DNA from 4 places in the Planotetraspora sp. GP83 genome. Region 4 is predicted to be linked to each of the others. Evidence: riboswitches for the same ligand, from Rfam matches in the RefSeq annotation. Region 4 holds a riboswitch; each other region holds the start of a gene.
What was found. Region 4 has a riboswitch for cyclic di-AMP ahead of ABH927_RS01340 (CHAP domain-containing protein). Riboswitches for the same ligand answer to the same signal wherever they lie in the genome.

Region 1 (4,201 bases), on a different contig from region 4:
GCAGGCCAGCCACGCCTCCTCGTACGCCTGTGCCAGCCGTGCCGACCCGGCCCGGAAATCCGCGCGCTCCGGCAGCTCGCGCGGCGCGGAGCCGGCCCGCACCTCGGCGGCGAGCTCGGCGGCGACGGTCCGCGCCGGAAGCCCGCTGCCGAGGTAGCCCACGTAGTCGGCGAAGCCCTCCACGAGCCACGCGGGCAAGTCGCCGGTGAGCGCCGCTCCGGTGGCGACGTGGACCAGCTCGTGGGTGAGCACGACCTGGCGGCCGGTCCGGGTCAGCCGGGCGAACCCGTCCGGCTCGATGATGACCCGGCCCACCCCGGCGAGCGCCGCCAGGCCCTCCACTCGCGCGGGCGCGGCCAGCGCCGCCGCCTGCTCCGCCGTCCCGGGCACGAGGACCACCGCGTCCACCGGGCCCCAGACCCGGGCGACCGTACGGCTCGCGCGGTCGGCCAGCACGGACAGATCGGCGACCAGGCGACGGGGTCCTCCCACGACGATCGTGTGCTCTCCCCTGGCGACGGACGCCTGGGCCCACATCCCGGGGTGCTCCCGGATGATCGCCCGCGCCTCCGGCAGCAGCCGATCGGGCGGCCCGGCCCCGGTGAGCGCGCACAGCAGCCCGCACAACAACCCGCACAGCGGCGCAGCCGCCGCCCCCCGGCCGAGAGCACGCATGCCGAGCATCGTATTGACATCCGCCTCCGCCGGAAGGCGGGGCTCGGGTCGCGCGTCACCGCTCGGCTCCCGGCGGAAAATCAGTGGCGGCGGCCGTTCCGCCGGGAGTTGACTAGGAGCGATCTTCAAAGGAGCCTTAATGATCGTTATCTCGGCCGCGTCCGGCGCGCTCGGCCGCCTGGTCGTCGACCGCCTGCGCACCAGGGGCGACGTGGTCGCCGCCGTCCGCGACCCCGCCCGCGCCCCCGAAGGAGTCCAGGTGAGGCGGGGCGACTACGACGACCCGGCGAGCCTGCGGGAGGCGTTCGACGGGGCCGCCCGGCTCCTGCTCATCTCCTCCCCGGAGCTCGACCCGGCGCGCAGGATCTCCCAGCACCTGGCCGCCGTCGCCGCCGCCAAGGACGTACGGGTCGGGGCCATCGCCTACACCAGCTTCCTGGGCGCCGACACCACTCCGACGGGCGTCACCGAGGCCCACCACGCCACTGAGAAGGCCATCCTCGACAGCGGCCTGCCGTACACGATGCTGCGCCACCCTTACTACAGCGAGGCGTTCCTCCCGCGTGTCTCCGGCGGAGAGCTGACCAGCAGCACCGGCGGGCGGGGGCTCAACACCGCCTTCCGCTCCGACCTGGCCGAGGCCGCCGCCAACGTGCTGACCGGCGACGGGCACCTGGGCCGCGCCTACGACTTCACCGGACCGCTGTGGAGCTACCCGGAGCTTGCCCGCACGCTCGGCCTGACCTACCGGGAGGTGCCGGACGCCGGGCCGGGGCCGATGAGCTGGCTCAACACGCAGGTTCGCATGGGAGCGCTGGAACGTCAGAGCGACGACCTGGAGCGGGTGCTCGGCAGGCCCGCCGAGCACGTCGCCGACCGCCTGCGGAGGTAGGAACGACGAAAGAGGCCGCCCCACGATCAACGATCGTGGGGCGGCCCTTTCACAGCCCGGCGTCCCCGAGGGGGAAACCGGTCTCCGTCAGGTGCCGGGGCGAACGGCTCCGGCGAAGGTGCGCCTGCGGTAGGAGTCCAGCCTGTCGATCCGTACCCGCGCGCCGGTGTGCGGCGAGTGGATCATCTTGCCGTGCCCCACGTAGATGCCGACGTGGCCACCGCCGCTTGTGAAGATGAGGTCACCAGGCTTGAGGTGGCCCCAGGAGATCTTCTTCCGGACGGCGCTCCGCATGGACCATGTCGTACGGGGCAGCCTGACGCCGGCCTTGCGCCAGGCGAACTGGACGAGGCCCGAGCAGTCGAACGCCCGCGGGCCGGTGGCTCCCCACCGGTACGGGTCGCCGATGTGCCTTTTGGCGGCCCTGACGGCCCGCCGAGCCCTGGCCTGCTGGCGTGCGGCCTTGCTCAGCTTCATCTTCTTCTTGGACCTCTTGGCCGACGCCTTCTTCGACGTCGACCGGGTGGAGACGGTCTTCGCGGACGTCGCCGTGGCCACCTTGGTGACCGTGACTGCCACCGTGTCGGCCGACGCGGGAGGTACGGAGATGGCTCCGACTGAAGCGGTCAGCGCGACGCCCCCCAGGGAGAGGCGGGCAATACGGGACAGACGTGCGGGGGTGGTAGACAGGATCTCTCCTATGGTCTTCCGCTTGCGCCTACCGGGTTAGCTGACGGATTCGGGCGGGGAAGTCGCCCTACGGCGCTGTGAGCGCCGATTCACCCCGGACCTTCATGGAAGGTCGAATGGTTCCCCGGCTCCGTGCCTCCTGACTGCACGGACTCGGCAAGGTCACCGCCGCCACAGAGATCCCTCGGGGGGATGGCTGTTGACGACGACGGCGACACGTGGATTTTTCGGTGGGAAATCGGCCGGGTGGCCGAACTTCCGACGGGCATGGCGTGCTCGCCGCGGGCCAGAAGCTACCTAGCGATTCCCGCTTCAGGCAAAGCGCGGACCATGAATGAAGATCGAATGAGGTCGGAGGTAAAGAGAAAACCGCAGCATACCCATACGGAATTTCCCAAAATGTGATGCTGCTCACAATTCGCGCAACACAACCTGAAGGCCGTCACATTAGTCACATGAGTCACGGCAGTTAATGATCTTAGGGGCGGACGGCGCCCACGGCGTTGTACTCGGAGAGTGTGACAATCTTCACTACGTCCCCCGTCTGAGGGGCGTGGACGACCTTGCCGTCACCCGCGTACAGGCCCACGTGTCCGTAACCGGCGTGCCAGAGCAGATCACCGGGCTGCAGTTCGTCGAGCGACACCCGGCGGCTCGCGCCCCACGCCCACTGCTCATAGCTCGTCCGGGGCAGGCTGACTCCGCCCGCGTTCCAGGAAGCCTGGACGAGCCCCGAGCAGTCCCACGAGCCCGGACCGGTCCCGCCGTACCGGTACGGCTTGCCGACCTGCTTGTAGGCGAACTCCAGAGCCGCCCGCGCGTTGCCCGACGCCGGGCCGTTGTAGACGACGCCGGGGCTGTTCGGATTGCCGGCGTTGAAGACCCCGAGATCGCGCAGCAGCCGCGTCTGCTGCTTGACGAGCTTCTCGACCTGGTCCTTCTGCTCCGCCAGGTCGGCCTTGACCTTCGCGGCCTGGTCGAACACCGTCTTCTTCTGGTCCCGCCGCTGCTTGAGGCCCTTGATGGCGTTCTCGTACTCCTGGAGCTGCGTCGTCCGCGCCAGGGAGACCTGGTCGAGCGCGGCGAGGCCGCTGAGCGTCGTCTCCGGGGTCGTGCTGTAGAACACGCCGCCCCACGACCCGAAGTCGCCGGTCTGGTAGCTGTTCACGGCGATCGAGACGAGGCCCTCCCGGAGCGCTTCGACCTTGCCGTACCGCTGCTTGTAGTCGTCGTTGAGCGCGCCGTACTGCTTCTTGGCCTTCTTCCACTTCTCGTTGGCCGCGTTGTAGCGGTCGACGAGCTGGTCGGCCTGGGTGTTCAGCTTGTGCAGCTTGGCCTTGACCTGTGCGACTGTGGGCTTGGGATCGGCCTGCGCGCCCGCGATCGGCAGCAACAGAAACGCGGTGGCCAGTCCAGCGGCCACCGGTACACGCCCTCGCACTCAGGCCCCCTGGGAATAGTCCGAAACCCGCGGCGCGACTCTACTCAGGCGATCATGAAGCTTCAACCTATTCGCAGGTATTCACGGCATTCATGACTGAGCGCAAGGGGTACGGGCCGTACCGTAATCAGTCGTACCGTAATCAGCTGCGGCCGAGGCGGCGGAGCAGCAGCGTCGAGGGGACCGGCCGGGCGCCCATCCTCCGCACGGACTCGGCGACCTCCCGATCGGAGGACACGACGGCGATCTGCCTCCCCGCGGGCTCGGCGCGCACCAGTTGCCGGATCAGGTCGTCGGCGATCTCCCCCGGCGCGCTGAACATCACCCGGACCCCGCGCGGCGCCGACACCTGGACCGGCCCGTTCAGCTCGGCGCCGTCGAAGACGCAGGTCACCTCCACCCGGGCCTGTACGGCGAGGCCGCCGAGGCCCGTGAGGAGCCGGGCACGCTGGTCGGCCAGAGTGAGCGACGGATAGCCCGTCTTGGTGACGTTGTACCCGTCG
Region 2 (4,201 bases), on a different contig from region 4:
CGGGAGGGCACCCGCGCCCGCAACCGGGCCCCGGCCCTCACCCCCACTTGCGCCCGCCGAGGAGCGCAGGCCCGTCTCGGCCTGACCCCGGCCATGTCGTGGCGGGGGCATGCATGAGACCGCCGGTTATGGGGAGATTGTCTGGGCAAGCCACCCCCAGCCCCCCAGAATGAGTGCCGTGAAGAGAACCCTCCACGATTTAGCCTCGCTGGCCGCCCGGATGGGCGTCGGCGGGATCTTCTTCGCCAACGGCTGGCACAAGCTCGAAGCCGGCCTCACCGCCACGGGCACGGAGTTCGCCAAGCTCGGCGCCCCCCTGCCCGGCTTCTGGGCGGCCGCCGCCATGCTGATCGAGCTGATCGGAGGGACGCTGCTCATCGCGGGCCTCGCCGTACCAGCCGTCGGCCTGCTGCTCTTCGCCGAGGCCGTCGCCGTCTTCATCCTGACCGCGGGGGACACCGGGCTGCCGCTCACTGGAGGCGACATCGAGCTCATCGTGGCGCTCGGCGCCGCGTCCGTGCTGCTGGCCGTCGGAGGGGCCGGCCGCATCTCGGTCGATCACATGGTCGTCATCAAGCGGCGCGAGGCCGAGGCGGCCGAGGACTTCGCGGCGGAGGCGGAGGCCGACGCCGTGATCGCCGCCCTGCGCGAGCCGAGGACGCCGGCCCCGGCCGACCGGCACGCGACGGAGCTCACGGACCGGGCCGAGCCGGGGTCGGCCGGGAAGCCGAAGGGATCGCCGGTCGAGCCGGCCACCCGGAAGGGCGCCGGCGCGAAGGGGCCCGTCACCTTCCCGGCCTCGTCCTCATCCTCAGCCTCGGCCTCGGCCTCGGCGTCATCCGGCGACAAGGACGGCACGGCCTCGAACACGGCCGGGAACACGGCCTCGAACACGGCCTCGAACACGGTCCCCAAGGGGCGGCTCCGCCGTACCAAGCGGGACGAGACGACGGAGAGCCCGGCGGAGAGCCGCAGCGAGGCTCCCTCACGCACCGCGGAACCGGGCGACACCCTGGTCGCAGGAAGGCGCACGCCCGCCGAGCCCGACTGAACCCTGGAACCATCCCTGGCGCCTGCGGGAGCGAAAGCCGGCCACTCCACGCGCCCGCAGGGACGGCCGGCAGCCGGTTCGGCTCAGCGGCGGCCGAGGGCGCGCAACTGGTCGGGAGTCAACGAGGAGACGTTCTGGTCGACGGGGGCGTCGGTGTACTGGTGGATCGTCCAGGACTTCCAGTCGGCGGGCGGCGTGACGGCGCCCATGGCCTCGCTGTAGTTGGCCACCCACAACGGATAGTCGGCCAGGCCGTAGCCGTAGGTTTCGGCGAAGTTCCAGCCGCTGTAGAACAAGGGTGTGACGCCGGTCTTGGCCTTCACGTACTCCAGCCAGGTCTTGGCCCACGCGTTGACCTGGGCGACGGACTGGTCGTCGGCGGTCTCCAGGTCCAGCACCAGCAGGTCCCCGGGCTTGGCGGGCTGCGCGTTCACCACGGAGAGGAAGTGATCGGCCTCGGCGACGGGATCGTTGCCCGGGTGGCCGTAGTGGTAGGCGCCGCGCACGATGCCCTTCTTGGCGATCTCGTCCCAGTGCCGGGCGAAGGAGGAGTCGTCGAAGGTCAGGCCCTCGGTGGCCTTGATGATGCCGAACTTCGCCGGGCTGGCACTCCAGTCCCAGTCGGACTCGTAGCCGGAGACGTCTTCGCCGTAGGTGAACCCGTCGGCGTGCGCCGGGCCCGTCAGAAGGCCGGTCGAGACGGCGGCCGACAGAGCCAGGGTCACACCGGCGATGGCGGACCGCAGACGCCTGCCGGGGAGGCTCAGCCGGCGCTTGGGAGAGGGAGAGGTCGAGGAGAGTCGCTGGTGGGGCATGTAGGGGTTGGCTCCTTGCTTCCATACCGCCTACCGGGTTAGCTGACGGGTTCGGGCGTGGAAGTGCCCTACGGGCGCGGCTGGGGGGCCGACGCTCCGATTCACCCCGGAAAGGTGGGTCCCCGGCTCCGCGAGGTGCGGATTCGGCGGCCGGCGCTCCGGTCGGGACGGATCCCACCTGAGACGCACGGTCCGGGCAACTGACCGGCAACGGAACAACGCGGGGGTCAACGCCGTCCGTGCCGTGGGGACTAAAGGTACACATAACGCAACTAGGATGTAAAGAGTACAAAACGGTCAGTCAACGGCGCCTGTCAGCCACGGCTCCGCGATGGGGGCCTTCAGGTGAGGGCGCGCAGGAGGCCCGGCCAGGGCGGCGGCGTCGGCCCGGGTGAGCGCGCCCCCCACGGTCACCCCTCCCGCCGGCATGAACGGCACCTGATCGAGAGCCCGCACCAGGCGCCGCGTGCCGCTGCGACTTTCTCACCGCACCCCTGTGGCGCGTCAACCTGGACGGTATCCAGCAGGTATTGAGTACTTAAACATGCTATATTTCCCGAATGGATACCGGCTGCGAATATGACGTTCTGAGCGTGGACTGTCCCTCCCGTGTGATCCTCAACAGGATCGGCGACAGATGGACTCTGTTGATCATCGTGGCGCTGAGCCGCGAGGTTCTGCGGTTCTCCCAGCTCCGCGCACGGGTCGGCGGAGCGACTCCCAAGGTCTTGACGCAGACGCTTCGAGCGCTTGAGAGAGACGGGCTCGTCAGCCGCGAGGTCTTCCCCGTGGTGCCGCCCCGCGTCGAATACCGGCTCACCGAGCTGGGCCGTTCGCTCCTGGAACCCATCGCCGCGGTGAAGAAGTGGGCCGAAACCCACGTCGAGGAGGTCCTGGAGGCGCGCGAGCGGGCCGACGCCATGGCCTCCGCGTCCTCCATGTCCTCCGTGTCCATGTCCTCCGTGTCCTCGTCCATGGCCGGGCCCCGCGCGGGCGTGCTGGGGTAACGATCATGTCGAGCGCTTCCGGACCGCTGCCGGTCATCGATGTGAGCCCGCTCACCGGCCCCGACTCTCCCGGCGAGCGTACGGCTGTCGCCCGCGAGATCGAGGCGGCCTGCCGGGACAGCGGGTTCTTCTACGTCAGCGGCCATGGGGTGTCCGCCGAGCTGATCACCCGGCTGGACGGCGCCGCGCGGCGGTTCTTCCGGCTCCCGCCGCAGCGCAAGTTGGAGATCTCCATGGACCGGGGCGGCCGGGCCTGGCGCGGCTTCTTCCCCGTGGGCGGGGAGCTCACCTCCGGTCGTCCCGACCTGAAGGAAGGGATCTACTTCGGTGTGGAAGGCGCGGCCGACGACCCGAGGCCGCTGCACGGGCCCAATCTGTTCCCGGTCCAGGTGCCGGAGTTGCGCCCCGCCGTACTCGCCTATCTCGACGCGCTCACCGGGGTCGCGCAGAGCGTCATGCGCGGGATCGCGCTGAGCCTCGGGCTGGAGGAGGATTACTTCGCCTCCGGCTACACCGCCGCGCCGACCATCCTTTTCCGGATATTTCACTACCCGCCCTCGCCGCCGGACTCGATGGACTGGGGGGTCGGCGAGCACACCGACTACGGCCTGCTGACCCTGCTCCTCCAGGACCACAACGGCGGGCTCCAGGTCCACACCTCACGGGGCTGGATGGAGGCTCCGCCCATCCCCGGCACGTTCGTCTGCAACATCGGCGACATGCTCGACCGGCTGACCGGCGGCCACTACCGGTCGACGCCGCACCGCGTGCGCAACCTGAGCGGCCGGGACCGGCTGTCGTTCCCGTTCTTCTTCGACCCCGGCTGGGACTGCGAGGTGCCGCCGCTGCCGTCCCGCCCCCAACGCGACGGCGGGCGCCCGCGCTGGGACGGCCAGGACCTCCGCGCCTTCACCGGGACGTACGGCGACTACCTCCTCGGGAAGGTGTCGAAAGTCTTCCCCCAACTGCGGGCCGAGGTCATCGACTAACTGGCTGTGCTGTATCCAACAGGCGCAAACGTGTAATCAAAAGGAGGCCATCGCCCACGACATCTCGGCTTCGGCCCCGCGGTCGCGATGGCGGGCGGAGTGGCGCTGTTCCTGCTCGGCGACGTGTGGTTCCGGCGTGTCTTCGCGCTCGGGCACGCACCGGCGCGGCTGCTCGCGGCGCTGGTCGTGGCGGCGAGCTTCCCACTGGGGATGTGGTCGTCGGCTGCCCGGCTCGGCACCCTAGTGGCTCTTCTGGTCGTCACACTCTCCCTGGAGCGCGCCCCGTAGGTGCTCGGCGACCTCGCACATCGACGGCACCGGGCCGCCGTCCGCCAGAGA
Region 3 (4,201 bases), on a different contig from region 4:
CTGCTCGCCGCCTGGGGCAGAAGGAACTGGTAGACAGGCCCACCGGAAGGCTAGCGCGCAGGCCTCCGCAGGCCCGCCGGAAGGCTAGCGCCCAGTGGGCCGCTTGCCGTGGTTCGCCTTCTTCTTCTTGCGTGCCTTGGACTTGCGTGCCCGCTTCCCCATCGCCGACCGCCTTTCCGCCGTCGTACGGCTCCGCTTTCCACTGTCCTCCAGGGCTAACGGGTTGCCTAGGCCTTCCGTGCATCTCCCGTCACCAAGATTCAACATTTCACCGTTGGCAAGGTGGCATAATTTGTTTGAATCTGTTGATAGGAGCGGTGATGCTGGCCCAGCAAAGGCAGCAGGCGATCTTGGAGCGGGTCCGCAGGACGGGCGGCGTGCGCGTCGCCGAGCTCGTGCGCGATCTCGGGGTCTCCGACATGACGATACGGCGGGATCTGGAGGTGCTGGCCGACCGGGGGCTGGTGGAGAAGGTCCACGGCGGGGCCACCGCCGCCGGCACGGGCTCCACGGAGGAGCCCGGCTTCGCCGCCAAGTCGATGCGGCAACAGCCCGAGAAGGAGGCCATCGCCCGGAGAGCCGCCGAGCTCGTACGGCCCGGCACCGCGGTGGCGCTCTCGGCCGGCACCACGACCTGGACCCTCGCCCACCACCTCGTGGACGTGCCGGAGCTGACCGTCATCACCAACTCGGTGCAGGTGGCCGACGTCTTCCACCGGGCGGCCAGGTCCGACCAGACCGTTGTGCTGATCGGCGGCGTCCGCACGCCGTCGGACGCGCTGGTCGGCCCGGTGGCCGTCGCCGCCGTCCGCTCCCTGAACGTCGACACGCTGATGCTGGGCGTCCACGGGATGAGCTCCAGGGCGGGCTTCACCACGCCGAACCTGCTCGAAGCGGAGACCAACCGCGAGCTCGTCGCCGCCGCGCAGCAGCTCGTCGTGCTGGCCGACCACACCAAGTGGGGCACGGTCGGCATCAGCACCATCGCCGACCTGGAGCAGGCCCACGTGCTGGTCAGCGACACCGGCCTCTCCGAGGAGGCCCGGGCGGAGCTGTCCGATCACGTGGGAACGCTCCTGCTCGCGGAACCGTCCACGCACGCCGAGCTGGAGGCAGCGGCACTGTGAAGCGCACGATCACTCATCTCGCCGATGGCCGGGAGCTGCTCTACTTCGATCGGAGGGACGACGCCGACCACAGCGCGATCGACACGCGTGACCTGCCTCCCCGGCCGCTGGCGTCCGAGCTGCGCTACGACCCGCTGATGGACGAGTGGGTGGCCGTCGCGAGGCACCGGCAGACCCGGACCCACCTCCCGTCGGCCGACGAGTGCCCGCTGTGCCCGGCCCACCCCGGCTCGGAGATCCCTTCCTTGTACGACGTCGCGGTGTTCGAGAACCGCTTCCCGTCGTTCAGCTTCAACATCGGGGAGTACGAGGAGGTCGGCGGTCTCAGCCAGGTGCGGCCGGGGATCGGGCGCTGCGAGGTCGTCTGCTTCACCCCGGTCCACGACGCCTCCTTCAGCTCGCTGAGCGACGACCAGGTCGAGCTCGTCATGGAGGCCTGGGCCGACCGCACGTCGGAGCTGTCGGCGCTGCCCGGTGTGGAGCAGGTCTTCTGCTTCGAGAACCGCGGGGCCGAGATCGGCATCACGCTCCCCCACCCTCACGGCCAGATCTACGCCTACCCCTATGTCACGCCCCGGACGCGGCAGATGCTCGAGGCCGCCGCCCGGCACCAGGGGGGCAACCTGTTCGCCGACGTCCTGGCCGCCGAGCGGAAGGGGCCGCGCGTGGTGGCCTCCAACGAGCACTGGACCGCGTTCGTCCCGGCCGCCGCCCGCTACCCGTTCGAGGTCCACCTCTACCCGCACCGGCGGGTTCCGGACATCCCCGGGCTGTCCGCCGAGGAGCGCTCCGCCTTCGGGCCGCTCTACACGGACGTGCTGCGCCGCCTGGACGGGCTGTTCGGGGTCGCCATGCCGTACGTCGCGGCCTGGCACCAGGCGCCGGTCTCCCACGGGCGCGACCTGGCCTATCTCCACCTTCAGCTCTTCAGCATCCGGCGGGCCGCGAACAAGCTGAAGTATCTGGCGGGTTCGGAGTCGGCGATGGGCGCCTTCGTCAACGACGTGCTCCCGGAGGAGGCGGCCCGGATGCTCCGGGAATCGGTAACGAGTTGATCTCTGATTGATTGCGACTTGGACTGGCTAGAGCCCATTCTTTACCACTACTATCCCTTGCACCGGCTGACACAGCCGGTGCGCCTAATCCCGGGCGCCTCGCCCGGGAGCCGGGGACCCATTAGATCCCGGGGTGAAGGCACGCGTGTGCCCGGGCTCCTCCAGCCCGAACCCGTCAGCTAACCCGGCCGGCAGATGGAGAGGAGTGGGCTCTGCCCCGCGCATTCCCCCTGGTCGCCGCTGCGGTGACGGCCGTCCTGCTCGTTCTCGGTACGGCTTCCGCCGGCAACGCCGCCCCCAAGCCCAGCGAGGGCCGGCTCAAGAAGCAGCTCGCGGCACTGGAGAAGCAGGTCAACGGTCTGATCGCCGACTACAACGCCACCCGGGTCGAGCTGGCGAAGGCCCGGCAAACGGAGAAGACCGCCCGCGATCGGCTCGCAACAGCCCAGGCCGACTACGCCACCGCGCAGCGGCAGGTGGCGCAGATCGCCGGGCTCCGCTACCAGACGAGCACCGCGTTCATGGCGCCGCCCGACCCGGCGGCGTCGGCGGTGGTGGACCAACTACAGGCGGAGCAGGCCGCGGCGGTGAGCCGGTTCGCCCAGGTCCGCACCGATCGCCAGCGGGCGGCCGACGCCGCCGCGGCGCTGACCACGCAGCTCAAGTCGCAGTCGGACAAGGTCGCCGGGCAGCGCGAGGACGCCGAGAAGCTCATCGGGCAGATCAAGGACAACCTCGCGCAGCTCATCCCGATCGCGCCGGACCGGCTGGCCAACGGCTCCTGGGCTCCCGAGTTGCCCGTCGGCGCCGACAACATCACGCCCCGCATGCGGCTCATGCGGGCGGAGGTCGAGAAGCACTTCGCGCTGAAGTACACGGTCGGCTGCTACCGCGGCGAGAGCAGCGGCGAGCACCCGCTGGGCCGCGCCTGCGACTTCATGATGAGCTCGGGCGGCATGATGCCGTCCGCGGACATGAAGGCACTGGGCGACACCATCGCCGCCTGGGCCATCAAGAACGGCCCCAAGCTCGGCGTGATGTACGTGATCTGGAAGCAGCGGATCTACAATCTCGGCAGCCCTGGCTGGCGGCCCATGTCCGACCGGGGCGGGATCACCGCCAACCACTACGACCACGTGCACATCTCCATGTACTGACCCCGATCTCCCAGAGCCGGCGGTCTCCGAAGCCATCCGTCCCACCCCACGATCACGCGGGTGTGCGCGCCCCGCCCCCGCGGCCCGCACACCCGCGTGATCACATGAGAAACAATGTGACATCGATCAGGTGTTCGGGCAGGATGCCGTGAATGACTGACACACGGATCGACCCGCCCCCGGTCGCGGACGAGCGGGAGATGCTCACCTCGTGGCTCGACTGGCACCGCGAGACACTCGCCGTCAAGTGCGCCGGCCTGACCGAGGAGCAGCTCCGCCTGCGCTCCGCGCCGCCCTCCACCCTGTCGCTGCTGGGCCTGGTCCGCCACATGGCCGACGTGGAGCGCAGCTGGTTCCGCAGGCGCTTGAACGGCGAGGACCTCGACTTCATCTACTTCAACGAGGACGACCCGGACGGCGAGTTCGACAACGTCGGCACAGCCTCCGCCGAGGAGGCGTTCGCGACGTGGCGGGCCGAGGTGGACGGCGCCCGGGCGGCCGCCGCCGCGTGCCCCGACCTCGACACGCTCGCCAAGCGGGAGCGCGAGGGCGTGCGCTACTCGCTCCGCTGGATCCTCGTCCACATGATCGAGGAGTACGCCCGGCACAACGGCCACGCGGACATCCTCCGCGAGCGCATCGACGGCGTCACCGGCGAATAGCCGTACGGCGACCGCCGCCAACCCGCCTCACCCGAGATCAGCCGGAGATCAGCCGGAGATGCGGACCGGGTTGACGAGGTCGGCGTAGATGAGCAGGCCGCCCATCACCAGCAGGAGCGCGGCCATCGCGTACGTGAGGGGCAGCGCCTTAGCGACGTCCACGTAGCCCGGCATGGGCCGCCGCCGCACGCGGGCGAAGA
Region 4 (4,201 bases):
CCGCCCAGGCCGACGGCACCTGGCTCGGCCTCGACGGCTACTACGCCGGCGAGACCTTCCAGGTCGTCCGCTCCCCGGCGGGCGTGCACCTCGACGTCAACACGTTCGTCTTCACGCGGGAGCCGTACGGCACGGCGGCCGCCGTGCCGGGCGGCGTCGACTCGGAGGGATGGCGGTAGCCCCGCTCGTCAGCTGGGGTTGCCGGCGTGGGTGAGGGTCTCCCAGGCCAGGAAGTAGTTCGCCCCGGCGGGCCGGTGCTTCTGCACGACCTGCAGGGTGCGCGGCATGCTGTAGCCGAGCCGGCCCGCCAGGGCGTTGTAGCCCACCTCGAACACCGGGCCGATGCCCGTGTTCAGCTTCCCTCCGCACAGCCACGAGGGGACGGCCGCGCCCAGCTCGTACTGCGAGTGGAAGCCCATGGCCAGCCTGAGCCGCTCCTTGCCCTCGGCGTACAGGTCGAGGCCCTGGATGCGGGCCGTCTCGGCGACGTGGATGGCCGCCTCGATGCCCCAGCCGGTGTGGCCGAAGTCGCGGCAGGTCTCCTGCGCCAGACCGTCGACGAAGGTCGTCTGACCCTCCCAGTAGTCGATGATCTCCGCTGACGTGTCGTACTTGCTGCCCGGCGCCTGCTTGGGCAGCGGCCCGTCCGACTTGAGGTAGATGTAGGCGGGCAGGCGGCCCCGCCACGTGGCGACCGCCTTGTCGAAGGCCGTCTTGTCGTCGAGGAACACGGCGATGCCGATCGCCGCGTCCGTCATGATGAGCTCCCAGTTGCCGTTCTTGTTCCGCGCGGCCGTGCCGCCGACCACTGGCAGGTAGACCGTGCGCAGCTTCGTCGCGAACCTCGCGGCGTTGGGCCAGCTCGAATACGTGTGCTTGATCAGCTCCGCGGCCCGGGAGAACGACGCCCCCGCCCAGCCGGTCTGCAGCGGCGCGTTCGAGTTCGTGTGGCTGGTGATCACGGCCGACCACGCGTCCATGATCTCGATCGCCTTCTTGGCGTATGCCGCGTTCCTGGTCAGGTACCACAGCAGGGCGTCGGTGTAGGCGGCCAGGGCGTCGCCCCGCTCGTCGGAGCAGCCGTAGTTGGGGTTGGAGCTCGGCCCGCACTCGACGACGGCCCGCGGCTTGGCCTTGTAGGACAGCGAGGCCAGCGGGCTGGCCTTGACCTGCGCGAACGCCGTCTTCCACGGCTCGGCCGTCAGCTTGGTGCGGACGAAGTCGAGTTGCGCCCTGCTGACCAGCACGCCCGGATGCGTGAACGCGGCCGGCGCCCTGAGGGCGTGTGCTCTAGGGGCGTGCGCCCTGGGGGCGGCCTGGGTGCCGGAGGCCGACGCGATGCCGGGCAGCAGAGTGAGGCCGGTGAGGACGGTCAAGGCCACGGCGGTCAAGGATCCACGTACCGATCGGGGCACGAGAGACAACTCCTTTTGGGGGAACCGTAAATGTCCCAATCCAAGCGATCTCTCGAAATGCCCGTCAACGGGGTGAGGAAGGTTTCCTTACCTTTAACGCGGACCTCAGGGCGCCTTAAGGCAGAGCCTCGCCGGAGGGGTGGTGTTCGCCGCCCCTCCAGGGGGGTCGCGCTGGCCTCTGGGGCCCATGTGAGGCCGATCGGAGTTCGCTGTCAGCGAAACGAGGCCCCTGGCCCGACGCCCCGGACGCGTCCCGATCCGGACCTTCCGGCGCTCGCTCGCGGCCGGTGATGTCGCCGTACGGCTCCCACTCGGCGCGGTGACCTGCGAGATCGCGCTCCGGTGATCGGCGGTGGGACGTCACCGCCGCCGAGCCACGCTGAATCGCCGCTCCGCGCGGGGATTGGAGGCGGCGCGGCCGTGTCTCGGGGTCCACGACCTGAGGCGCTTCCGCACGGCCTGCCGGGGCCGCCGGGCCGGGCGTCACCGGCGGGCGACGCCGTACGGCCCGGGCCCGCGAAAGGGGCCTCCCCACCCTCGATCACCAGCAGGTACACCGAGGACGTGACAAGTAAAACCTGACTTGTCCTTACTTGACCGGTTTCGGTCGGTCTATTACCTTTTAGGCAACTCGGGCATACCTGTCCAAATCTCTGGTCAAGGGTGCCAAGCCTCAGACCGACGCGGTCATCCAGCCGGATGGCCGCCCGGCCGCCGAGTCCGCGTCCGCGCGGAGCCGGGGACCCACCTCTCCTGGGGTGAATCGGCACGTAGTGCCGTAGGGCGTCTTCCAGCCCGAACCCGTCAGCTAACCCGGTAGGCGGCATGGAAGCAAGGGAGTAGACCCCACCATGCGAGCCCTCAACACCTGTATTCGTGCTGCCCTTGTCAGCGGCGCACTCGCTTCGGCGGTGCTGGCAGGAACCACGGCGGCCCACGCGGACGTCGCCGACACACCGCAAGTCACCGAAGTCGGCTACTCGAACGTCACCCCCCTCGCCCAGGCCGCCGCCGGACTGCCCAAGGTCAGCCCGTCCCAGCTGTTGAGCCTCGCTCAGAGCCAGGTCGGCATCAGGGAGAACAGCCTCGGCGGGGGCACCAAGTTCCAGGCCTGGTACATGTCCACCCCGCGTGCCCGGCAGACCCTCGCCCGCGACGGCGGCACCCTCGCCGGCTACGCCAACGCCGCCTGGTGCGACATGTTCGTCTCCTGGGTCGGCGACAGGCTCGGCATCACGCCCGTCCTGGGCTCCGACTCCTACACCGTGCAGCACGCCCGGTGGTTCGCCGCCAACAACCGGTGGGGCACCGCTCCCACGCCCGGCGCCGTGGTCTTCTTCGGCTGGAGCGGCGGCAAGTCCTTCGACGACATCGACCATGTCGGCTTCGTCGTCCGCGACAACGGTGACGGCACCATCCAGACCGTCGAGGGCAACACCGGCAACGGCGCCGTCGAGGTCCGGACCCGGTCCGCCGGCTCCGTCGTCGGATACGGCTACCCGTACTACACCGCGACCGACAAGGCCTGACCTCGCCTCATCTCCGCGGTACGGCCGGCGCCTGACGCATGGCCCCGCGGTACGGCCGGACCGTGACACACGCCTCTGCCCTCCCACCGAACCGCGCCCGGACGAACGGTTCCGGGCGCGCTTCGTTGGCGGTACGTGTCCCAGCCGGTCTTTATGGCCTCGTACTCGGTCTCCCAGTCGTCGCCGAGGACGCCGCTCTGCACCATCCGCAGCACGGTGCCGCCGCCTTCGCGTCCCTCGAGGAGATACTCGAACGCCATGAAATTCCCGTCGTCGGGCTCGGCGCCGCGGTGCGCGAGTCGTTTCCCGGGTTCCCAGGCGGTCACGGTGTTCTCCTGGCTCTGGCCGCCCAGGGTCAGCCGTACGATGCCGCCCTCGCCGGGCTCGACCACATTGCGTCCCATGAACCAGGAGTCGACTCCCGGGCCGGTGGCGGTCGCCTCCCACACCTGCCCAGGGGTGGCCTCCAGCTCGACTTCCTTGCGCAGTTCGAACGCGCGGCCCATCTCAAAACTCCTTCGTTCCGGTGGTGGCTGCGGCCTCAGGGCCACCATCATGCCCCGTTGAGGGCGCCGGACTCGCCTTCTCCGGCGCAGCGGGGGTGGCCTTCTCCGGCGCGGCCGCCGGGGTCGCGCGGGCGTAGCGAGCCGCCAGCGCGCGGATGTGCTCCACGAGCTCCGGGGGTTCGGTCACCTCGAAGTCGAGGTCGAGCAGGCCGAGATGGACGGCGAGCGTGTGCACGCTGTCCGCGCCCGTGACCAGGACGCAGGTCTGCCCGCCCAGCGCCTCGACGACGCCGACCGCGGGGTTGACGCGCCCGGACACGACCTCGGCGGGCGCGTGCACGACGACCCGCGCGTGATGACGCCAGGCCGCCGCCGAGACCCCGCGCGCGACGTACGCGGCGGTGCCGCCCTCCGGTGGTTCGCGGGGCGGGAAGCGCGGGCCGGTGGGCGTGCGCGGCTCCACGCGGTCCACCCGGAAGGTTCGCCAGTCCTGACGGTCGACGTCCCAGGCCACGAGATACCACCGGCGGCCCCAGGAGACGAGACGGTGCGGCTCTACCGTGCGGAGGCCGGCCGACCCGTCGTGGCCCCGGTAGTCGAACCGCAGCCGCTCCGAGTCCCGGCAGGCGGCCGCGAGCGCGGTGAGCACGGCCGCGTCCACTTTCGGGCCCGGACGGTCCGCCGGCACGGGCTCGGTGTAGGTCTGCAACGCGTTGACCCGATGCCGCAGCCGGGACGGCAGGACCTGTTC

Region 1: it holds a riboswitch for cyclic di-AMP, as region 4 does, so the genes downstream of both, ABH927_RS06565 (C40 family peptidase) here and ABH927_RS01340 (CHAP domain-containing protein) in region 4, are expected to answer to the same signal.
Region 2: it holds a riboswitch for cyclic di-AMP, as region 4 does, so the genes downstream of both, ABH927_RS29885 (glycoside hydrolase family 25 protein) here and ABH927_RS01340 (CHAP domain-containing protein) in region 4, are expected to answer to the same signal.
Region 3: it holds a riboswitch for cyclic di-AMP, as region 4 does, so the genes downstream of both, ABH927_RS31810 (coiled-coil domain-containing protein) here and ABH927_RS01340 (CHAP domain-containing protein) in region 4, are expected to answer to the same signal.

The regions. Positions count from the first base shown of each region.
Region 1 is NZ_JBGCBZ010000003.1:376,809-381,009, forward strand. It holds gene ABH927_RS06555 (hypothetical protein) at 1-675, opposite strand, end outside; gene ABH927_RS06560 (NAD(P)H-binding protein) at 815-1,567, shown strand; gene ABH927_RS06565 (C40 family peptidase) at 1,655-2,146, opposite strand; cyclic di-AMP (ydaO/yuaA leader) riboswitch at 2,268-2,426, opposite strand; gene ABH927_RS06570 (NlpC/P60 family protein) at 2,736-3,680, opposite strand; gene ABH927_RS06575 (NYN domain-containing protein) at 3,841-4,201, opposite strand, start outside.
Region 2 is NZ_JBGCBZ010000028.1:71,082-75,282, forward strand. It holds gene ABH927_RS29875 (MFS transporter) at 1-85, shown strand, start outside; gene ABH927_RS29880 (DoxX family protein) at 179-1,051, shown strand; gene ABH927_RS29885 (glycoside hydrolase family 25 protein) at 1,135-1,866, opposite strand; cyclic di-AMP (ydaO/yuaA leader) riboswitch at 1,879-2,025, opposite strand; gene ABH927_RS29890 (hypothetical protein) at 2,164-2,322, opposite strand; gene ABH927_RS29895 (winged helix-turn-helix transcriptional regulator) at 2,427-2,873, shown strand; gene ABH927_RS29900 (isopenicillin N synthase family dioxygenase) at 2,879-3,862, shown strand; gene ABH927_RS29905 (hypothetical protein) at 3,950-4,150, shown strand; gene ABH927_RS29910 (MarR family winged helix-turn-helix transcriptional regulator) at 4,103-4,201, opposite strand, start outside.
Region 3 is NZ_JBGCBZ010000034.1:7,292-11,492, forward strand. It holds gene ABH927_RS31790 (TIGR03086 family metal-binding protein) at 1-33, shown strand, start outside; gene ABH927_RS31795 (50S ribosomal protein bL37) at 85-162, opposite strand; gene ABH927_RS31800 (DeoR/GlpR family DNA-binding transcription regulator) at 321-1,127, shown strand; gene galT (galactose-1-phosphate uridylyltransferase) at 1,124-2,182, shown strand; cyclic di-AMP (ydaO/yuaA leader) riboswitch at 2,254-2,390, shown strand; gene ABH927_RS31810 (coiled-coil domain-containing protein) at 2,428-3,339, shown strand; gene ABH927_RS31815 (DinB family protein) at 3,492-4,001, shown strand; gene ABH927_RS31820 (RIP metalloprotease) at 4,050-4,201, opposite strand, start outside.
Region 4 is NZ_JBGCBZ010000001.1:270,055-274,255, reverse strand. It holds gene ABH927_RS01350 (serine hydrolase domain-containing protein) at 1-179, shown strand, start outside; gene ABH927_RS01345 (alginate lyase family protein) at 189-1,382, opposite strand; cyclic di-AMP (ydaO/yuaA leader) riboswitch at 2,118-2,252, shown strand; gene ABH927_RS01340 (CHAP domain-containing protein) at 2,327-2,944, shown strand; gene ABH927_RS01335 (SRPBCC domain-containing protein) at 2,920-3,450, opposite strand; gene ABH927_RS01330 (helix-turn-helix transcriptional regulator) at 3,452-4,201, opposite strand, start outside.